One region of the Bradyrhizobium sp. JR4.1 genome, then DNA from elsewhere that is predicted to be linked to it. Evidence: predicted binding sites of a transcription regulator. Region 1 holds the regulator's gene; each other region holds the start of a gene.
The links. The regulator LexA, encoded in region 1, represses DNA repair genes until DNA is damaged. The targets are predictions, from matches to a motif close to TGTTCNNNNTGTGTTCNG.
Positions count from the first base shown of each region.

Region 2: a site for LexA is predicted at 1,103-1,120, ahead of ABIB90_RS33145 (ImuA family protein). Genes of this name have one in related genera too.
Region 3: a site for LexA is predicted at 1,126-1,143, ahead of uvrA (excinuclease ABC subunit UvrA). Genes of this name have one in related genera too.
Region 4: a site for LexA is predicted at 1,570-1,587, ahead of ABIB90_RS09045 (single-stranded DNA-binding protein). Genes of this name have one in related genera too.

Region 1 is NZ_JBEPRY010000003.1:10,588-12,776, reverse strand. Features, by position in the region: gene ABIB90_RS08520 (molybdopterin molybdotransferase MoeA) at 1-765, shown strand, start outside; gene lexA (transcriptional repressor LexA) at 942-1,643, shown strand; gene ABIB90_RS08510 (hypothetical protein) at 2,096-2,189, shown strand, end outside.
Region 2 is NZ_JBEPRY010000024.1:78,861-81,049, reverse strand. Features, by position in the region: gene ABIB90_RS33150 (putative DNA modification/repair radical SAM protein) at 1-1,023, opposite strand, end outside; gene ABIB90_RS33145 (ImuA family protein) at 1,185-1,973, shown strand; gene ABIB90_RS33140 (Y-family DNA polymerase) at 1,870-2,189, shown strand, end outside.
Region 3 is NZ_JBEPRY010000003.1:118,839-121,027, reverse strand. Features, by position in the region: gene ABIB90_RS09040 (outer membrane protein) at 1-43, shown strand, start outside; gene ABIB90_RS09035 (outer membrane protein) at 271-960, shown strand; gene uvrA (excinuclease ABC subunit UvrA) at 1,239-2,189, shown strand, end outside.
Region 4 is NZ_JBEPRY010000003.1:121,443-123,631, reverse strand. Features, by position in the region: gene gyrA (DNA gyrase subunit A) at 1-535, opposite strand, end outside; gene ABIB90_RS09045 (single-stranded DNA-binding protein) at 908-1,405, opposite strand; gene ABIB90_RS09040 (outer membrane protein) at 1,865-2,189, shown strand, end outside.

The sequences.
Region 1 (2,189 bases):
AGTCGTCTCACCGAGCGCGACCTCGCGCTCGCCGCCGGAATGAATTATCCGCACCTTGCCGTTTTCAGGCGTCCGAAGGTCGCGATTCTCGCCACCGGCGACGAGCTGGTGATGCCGGGCACCACGCCCGGCCACGGCCAGATCGTCTATTCCAACGGTTACGCCCTGCACGCGCTCGCCCGCAGCGAGGGCGCCGAGACCATCGACCTCGGTATTGCCGCCGACACGCTGGAGGCGACCACCGCGGGCATCCGCCGCGCCCGTGAGAGCGGCGCCGACATCCTGATCACGACCGGCGGCGCATCAGTCGGCGACCACGATCTGGTCCAGCAGGCACTGAGGGACGAAGGCATCGCGATGGCGTTCTGGAAGATCGCGATGCGGCCAGGCAAGCCGATGATGCATGGGCGCCTCGGCGCAATGGGTGTGATCGGCCTGCCGGGCAATCCCGTATCGTCCTACGTGTGCGCTTTCCTGTTCATGGTGCCGCTGATTCGCGCCCTGTCGGGCCGTTCAGTGATTCACCATCGCCGCGAACGCGCCGTGCTCGGCCGCGGCGTCGGCGCCAACGACCAGCGCGAGGACTATCTGCGCGCGCATCTGGAGGAGCGTGACGATGGCACACGCGTCGTTCTTCCCGTCAACCATCAGGACTCTTCGCTGCTTGCGAATCTCGCTGCAGCACAGGTACTTCTCGTGCGCGCACCATTCGCGCCGAAGGCCGAAGCCGGCACAGCTTGCGAAGTGTTGCGGCTCCCCGTCTGAGCACCCCCGCAACGCGCGTTCCGCGGAGTTTGCTCTGTTCACGGTAAATTAAGCAGTTGCGGAACATGTATCGAACATATAGTGTCCGTTCATGATTTGTTTCGAGCATGTAGCGGCTTATTGCCGAATTCTGCGTCTCGGAATCGGACGACATCAACCGGGGGACTTTGGTCGAGATGTTAACGCGCAAACAATACGAGCTTCTGCGGTTCATCAGTGAACGTCTGAAGGAAAGCGGCGTGCCGCCCTCCTTCGACGAGATGAAGGATGCGCTCGATCTGCGCTCGAAGTCGGGCATCCATCGCCTGATCACGGCGCTCGAGGAGCGTGGCTTCATCCGACGCCTGCCCAACCGCGCCCGTGCGATTGAAGTCATCAAGCTGCCGGAGCTCCAGGCAGCCGCCGGCAGCCGCCGCGGCTTCACCCCGAGCGTCATCGAGGGCAATCTCGGCAAGGTGCGTGCGGGCTCCAGCCTGCCCGCGGACGAGGGCGAACGCCCCGTGGCGGTACCGGTGATGGGCCGCATCGCGGCCGGCACGCCGATCGAGGCGTTGCAGACACGCAGCCACACCATCAGCGTACCGCCCGACATGCTCGGCTCGGGCGAACATTACGCGCTGGAAGTGCGCGGTGATTCCATGGTTGATGCCGGCATCCTTGACGGCGACATGGCGCTGATTCAGCGCAACGAGAGCGCCGATACCGGCGACATCGTGGTGGCGCTGATCGACGACGAGGAAGCGACGCTGAAGCGCTTCCGCCGTCGCGGCGCCTCGATCGCGCTCGAGCCCGCCAACGCTGCATATGAGGTCCGCATCCTGCCGCCCAATCGGGTGAAGATTCAGGGCAAGCTGATCGGGCTTTACCGGAAGTACTGATACCGGACGTACTTGATACCTGGAGAAGTTGGCGCCTCGCGCGCTTCCGATCGGCATCGCCGGTCAGAGATTGGAGCGGATCATCGTCCGCTCCGGCTGGATAGTCTTTCTGGTTCTGCACAGACTATCCGGCCCCTCCTCCGGCGCTGGCTCCTCGCGACGCCCACGAAGCAGCACCGAAACAGCACCGCTTCGCGGCTCGGGTGTGCGAGGAAACAGCGACCAGCGATCGAGGTCGTTGCACCAGCCGGCAAGATTCGCGCATGCGCCTCCCGAATGCATCGCAACTCGCTTTGTTCCTATTGAATTCGGGAAAGATAATGTGATCGCGGCTTGCGGAAACCAGCCGCAGATTTGCCCACAACCGAGCAGAGCTTTCGTGCTTCAACTCTGATAGAGGCCTGCGCCTCGATAAGAGACGCGGGTTGCTATCCCAGCATGAGGAGCACCCGATGTGTGACTACAGCCTGCATGCCGTCGCGTCGCGCCCCGCCGAAGTCGGCGAGACGATCGTCTCGACAAATTTCCGCGGCACCTCGACGCGCG
Region 2 (2,189 bases), on a different contig from region 1:
TGGCACGCGCAACAATTCCTCGCGGCTGGCGCGGTTGACGTCGAGCGGGAAACGGTCGCGGTGGCGTAATGCCCAGGCGAGTTTTGGATCGATGTCGAGCGGCAGCATCGCACTGTCGTCGACGATCTCGCCGACGTCGAAGCCGTAGAACCGCATCAGCCAGTCGGCCTGGTAGAGACGGTGCTCGCGCAGCAAGGGCGGCGCGCGCAGAGGTAGCGCGCGGCTGGCATCGGGGATCGGGCTGAATGCGGAATAATAGACGCGCCTCAGCCGGTATGAACCGTAGAGATTGGCGCTGGTGTGGAGGATGGTGTGGTCGGAGGCTGCGTCGGCGCCGACGATCATCTGCGTGCTCTGGCCGGCCGGCGCAAAGCGCTGCGGCTTGGCTTTCGTCTTCGCGCTGCGGCTTTCCTCGGCCTCGTCCAGCTTCAGCCGCAGCCGGCCCATGGTGCGGCGGATCGCGCGCACGTCTTTCTCGGGCGCGAATTGCTGCAGGCTCGTCTCCTGCGGCATCTCGATGTTGATGGAGAGACGGTCGGCATATTTGCCGGCCTCGGAGATCAATGCATCGTCGGCCTCAGGGATAGTCTTGAGATGGATGTAGCCGCGGAAGTGATGCTCCTCGCGCAGTTTGCGCGCGACGCTCACCACCTGCTCCATGGTGTAGTCGGGGTTGCGGATGATGCCGGAGGAGAGAAACAGCCCTTCGATGTAATTGCGCCGGTAGAAGTCGAGCGTCAGCTTGACCACTTCGTCGACAGTGAAGCGGGCGCGCGGCACGTTGGAGGAGGCGCGGTTGACGCAATAGAGGCAGTCGTAATTGCAAGCGTTGGTCAGCAGCACCTTGAGCAGCGAGATGCAGCGGCCGTCCGGCGCGTAGGAGTGGCAAATGCCCATGCCGGGCGCGGTCGAGCCCATGCCCTTGCCATCGCTGGAATCCCGCCTCTCGGTGCCGCTGGAGGCGCAGGACGCGTCATACTTGGCGGCGTCCGCCAGGATCTCCAGCTTGCGTTGCACGTCCATATTGAATCCCTTTGATTCCGCTCATGAATCCCAAGGCCCGCCAATTCGATTGACTCCCGGGGCGTCGTTAGCTTTATATTAGAACATATCATGAACAAATGAGCTAGCTGCTGGTTCTCTTTTTGAAAGCCACCGGCAATCACCCTTGAGGAGCGGCGTATATGAGCGGCGCACGAACAAGCGCGCTTGCAGCCTTGCGCGGCCAGATCGAGCGCATCGAGACGGCGGAGGTCGTGCATCATCGCGACCGTGTCGCGCTCGGCCATAGCGAGGCCGACAGCGCGCTGAAAGGTGGGCTCGCGCGCGCGGCAATCCACGAGGTGTTTTGCGAAGGACGTCAGGGGGCGGCCGCGACCGGCTTCGTCACGGGACTTGCGGGGCGCATGACAGCACGCAAACCGCTGCTGTGGGTGCGGCAGGATTTTTCGGAAATTGAAACCGGCGCGCTGTCGATGAGCGGGTTCGCCGAACTCGGTCTCGATCCGCGCCGCATGGTGATGGTGCGCGCCGCCGACGTGGAGAGTGCGCTAAGGACTTCGGCCGATGCGCTCGCCTGCGACGCGCTGGGTGCCGTCGTGCTCGAGCTCTGGGGTGAGACCAGGCAGTTCGATCTCGTGGCGAGCCGCAAGCTGACGCTGGCTGCGCAATCTTCCGGTGTCACCGGCCTGTTGCTGAGGATGGCCGCGCAACCTTTGCCCTCGACCGCGGAGACCAGATGGATGCTTCGCGCGGCGCATTCGCCGCCGGGCGCGATGTGGAGTGCCTGGGGCGCGCCGCGCTTCGATGCCGAGCTCCTGCGCAATCGTCATGGCCCGTGTGGCCGGTGGATCATGGAATGGAAATGTGATGAGTGCCAGTTCTCTGAATCGTCGGCGTATCCTCAGCCTGTGGCTGCCGCGCCTGCCCATCGACCGGATCCAGCGGTTCTTCGACGGCGTCGGGCTGGGTAGAACCAATGATCCGAGCATTGTCGTCATCAAGGACAGCAACGCGCTGGTGATCCATGCGCTGGACGAGGCGGCCGAGCGCCTCGGTCTGCATATCGGCCAGCCGCTGGCCAATGCCCGGGCGATGTGTCCTGATTTAAAGGTGTTCGACGCCGATGCCGTGGCCGATGCCAAGACGATCGGCGACATCGCCGACTGGTGCGACCGCTTCACGCCGCT
Region 3 (2,189 bases), 110 kb from region 1:
CTTGAACTATCGCTGGGGCGGTCCGGTCATCGCAAAGTACTGATCGCGCTGGAATAGAGCACTTCGAAGGCCGGCCTCGTGCCGGCCTTTTGCTGTGCGGTTCTGCGATATCAATAGGTCAATAGCCGTTCCGTTTTCCGATCGCTGTTGCTTTTCAGTGACACAACTTGCGGCTTCACCGGTGTATGGACGATATCAGTTGGACCACGGCGTCCGATGCTCTTCCGGAACAGGGAGGGACAACAGAAACTGGGACTGGGATTACTGAAGATGAAAAAGATTTGGTTGGCTTCGGCCTGTTTGTTCGCACTCGCTGCCCCGGCTTCGGCCGCTGATCTGGCGGCGCGCCCCTACACCAAGGCTCCGGTGGCCATGGCTTCGGTCTACAACTGGACCGGCTTCTACCTCGGTATCGTCGGTGGCGGCGCCTGGGAAAATTCCTCGACCGACCCGAAGATGAAGGGCGGCTTCGTCGGCGGTACTGCCGGCTACAACTGGCAGACCGGCAATGTCGTGTTCGGCATCGAGGCCGATGGTTCCTGGGCTGACGTCAGCGCGTCGGTCACCGGCCCCGTTGCCGTCCCCGGCTTCGGCCTCGTCAGCACCACCCTCAGCTCGAAGACCGATGCGATGGGCACCGTGCGCGGCCGCATCGGCTACGCCGTCAACAACGTCCTGTTCTACGGCACCGGTGGTTACGCCTGGATCGACAACAAGCTCAGCATCAGCGCGCTCGGCGTGACCGCTTCCGACAGCAAGTGGCACTCCGGCTGGACCGTCGGTGCGGGCGTCGAAGCGTTCTTCGCTCCGCAGTGGTCGGTCAAGGGCGAGTACCTCTTTCGCAGCCTCGGCGGCGAGACCTACTTCTCGGGCGCCCTGCCCACCGGCACGCTCGAGTTTCACACCGTGCAGGTCGGCGTGAACTATCACTTCGGGGGCCCGATCGTCGCGAAGTACTGATCTTCGCTATCGACGCCATCGTGTTACGAAAGGCCGGCCTCGCGCCGGCCTTTTTGTTTGAACGGGACCGGTCACGCGCAGTTCCGCAAGCCGTGCTCCTGCCAGATGCCGCCAGCGCGCCAACAATCCGTTGACGATTCGCAAACGCCACTGGAAATCCGTCCCTGTTCTTCCTACGTTCGCTTACTTACCCATCGGCGCCGATCCCGGTTCCGGGCGATGCGCGCCTGTCAAGTTGGCGCGATCGCGCGCTTTTGGATTCCCTGAGGACCACCAGGATGGATGAAGTGATCAAGGCGAAGCGCCAACAACAGAACGCGGGAGCACACCTGCGCGCGATTACGATCCGTGGCGCGCGCGAGCACAACCTCAAGAACGTCGACGTCGAAATTCCGCGCGACAAGCTCGTCGTGTTCACGGGGCTGTCAGGCTCCGGCAAATCCTCCCTCGCGTTCGACACCATCTATGCCGAGGGCCAGCGCCGCTACGTCGAATCGCTATCGGCCTATGCCCGCCAGTTCCTGGAGATGATGCAGAAGCCCGACGTCGACCAGATCGACGGCCTGTCGCCGGCGATCTCGATCGAGCAGAAGACGACATCGAAAAACCCGCGCTCCACCGTCGGCACGGTGACCGAAATCTACGACTACATGCGCCTGCTGTGGGCGCGCGTCGGCGTGCCCTATTCGCCCGCCACCGGCCTGCCGATCGAGAGCCAGACCGTCTCGCAGATGGTCGACCGCGTGCTGGCGCTGCCGGAGGGCTCCCGGCTCTATCTGCTCGCGCCGGTCGTGCGCGGCCGCAAGGGCGAGTACCGCAAAGAGCTCGCCGAATGGCTCAAGAAGGGCTTTCAGCGCGTCAAGATCGACGGCGCCTTCCATGAGCTCGCGGAAGCGCCTGTTCTCGACAAGAAATTCCCGCACGACATCGACGTCGTCGTCGACCGCATCGTGGTGCGCCCCGACATCGGCCAGCGCCTCGCCGAAAGCTTCGAGACCGCGCTGAAGCTCGCCGAGGGTCTTGCCGTGATCGAATTCGCGGACGCGCCGGCTGCAGCAGCCCCCGCGGAAGAGAAAAAGAAGACGGCCAAGATCCACGACAAGAGCGGACCCGAGCGCATGCTGTTCTCGGAAAAGTTCGCCTGCCCTGTCTCCGGCTTCACCATCCCCGAGATCGAGCCCCGGCTGTTCTCGTTCAACAATCCCTATGGCGCCTGCCCCGCCTGCGGC
Region 4 (2,189 bases), 110 kb from region 1:
TGACGAGAAGGTTCGGGAACTTGGCCGGCAAGACCGACGGTTCGGTCTCGTTGTTGTCGTAGTTCGGCTGGAAGTCGACCGTGTCCTTGTCGATGTCGGCCAGCAGAGCCAGCGCCACCTTCGTCAATCGGGCTTCGGTATAACGATAGGCAGCCGGAGGATCGCCGTCGACCGAGCCGAAATTGCCCTGGCCGTCGATCAGCGGCACGCGCATGGAGAAGTCCTGCGCCATCCGGACCATGGCGTCGTAGATCGACTGGTCGCCATGCGGATGATATTTACCGATGACGTCACCGACCACGCGGGCGGACTTGACGTACTTCTTGTCCGGCGTGTGCCCCTGCTCGTTCATCGAGTACAGGATGCGGCGATGCACCGGCTTCAGACCGTCGCGGGCGTCAGGCAGTGCCCGCGCCACGATCACGCTCATGGCGTAGTCGAGATAGGACTTCTTCATCTCCTCAAAGATGGAGACGGGGCGAATATCCGAGGGTTGCGCCGGCTGGTCGCCGGGCTTGTCGTCGTCGTCAGCCAAGGGGAAATCCGATGAGGTTTTATCTGGGAATCATATAGCGCATCCAGCCTCTGATAACCACCCTCGCGGCGATCTGGGAAGCGCTTTTTCTACCTATTTTTCCAACAACTTAAGCCCTTGCGAGCGCTGTCTCGGACAGCCCCCGCACCGACCTCGCAAAATCGCCGCTCGCCCGTGGAAAACCGCGCGGCGAGCTTGCCCCGTCAGCGCGTTTGCCAAGCCGCAATCCGAGCTCACCCCAAACATGAAGCGGGCCCGGAAATCCCGAGCCCGTCCTGCCGATTAGTGGGATTTTTTGACACGAGATGAGAAGCGCCGCCCACGCGGCCGGCGCCTCCGCATCGATATGCCTCGTTCTCAGAACGGAATCGCTCAGAACGGGATGTCGTCGTCCATGTCGCTGTTGCGGCCACCGCCGCCGGCGGCAACGGGTCGCCGCGGCGCGTTGCTGACGGGACCGGAGGAGCCGAAATCGCCGCCCGGCTCGTCGCCGAAGCTGCCGCCTCCCCCGCCGCCGCTACGACCGTCCAGCATCGTCAGGGTGGAGTTGAAGCCCTGCAGCACGACTTCGGTCGAGTACTTTTCGACGCCGCTCTGGTCGGTCCATTTGCGGGTCTGGAGCGCACCCTCGACGTAAATCTTGGCGCCCTTCTTCAGATACTGTTCGGCGACCTTGCAGAGCCCTTCATTGAAGATCACGACGCGGTGCCACTCGGTCTTTTCCTTGCGCTCGCCGGTCGCCTTGTCGCGCCAGGTCTCCGAGGTGGCGACGCTCAGATTGGCGATCGGCCGCCCGTCCTGGGTGCGGCGGATTTCAGGATCCTTGCCGAGATTTCCAACCAGAATGACCTTGTTGACGCTTCCCGCCATCTCCGCTCTCCGCTCCGAATGCCACTGAATTCAAGAAGGCCGGTCCGCTCCCCGCGCTCCACCGTGCCTGTTGAGGCGACCCTATACGCTCGCCGAACGCTTGCGGACGACGATCAGTCCGTCGCCCCTCCGGTTATCCCCACATATAGCATCGACCTCCGGCTTGTTCCAGATTTGTTCTTGGCGAACTTCAGCATCGAATATGTGGCGTCGATCGGCCAATGTACTGCGGGAAGGCACGCGTCGATTGGAACCTTTGTAGGTTCCCAAAAGCGAAGGAAAGAGCTTAACATTCAGCAAGTTATGGGTCCTCGCACGGCCCCGTTCTTGTTGCATTTCGGAGACGGACTTTGCCGCTCCGTAGAGCTACGGTTTCCTCGGACTTAAATCATATGGGCCCTCGTGCCTGATCAACCGCTTCGGGGAAGAAAGAAGCGGACGAACCTGGGGAGACTGGCAATGAATAAGCTTCTTATTGGTGCAATCAGTGCAGTGGCGATGGGCCTGTCGGCTCCCGCGAGCGCGGCGGATCTTGCCGCGCGTCCCTACACCAAGGCTCCGGCGCCGGCGATTGCCACCATCTACGATTGGAGCGGCTTCTACATCGGCATCAACGGCGGCGGTGGCTCGAGCCACACGTGCTGGGACTTCGTCACGCCCGCGACCGGCGTTTTGGTCGGGGAAGGCTGCCATAACGCGGTCGGCGGCACGGTCGGTGGCCAGATCGGCTATCGCTGGCAGTCCACCAATTGGGTGTTCGGCCTCGAAGGCCAAGGCAACTGGG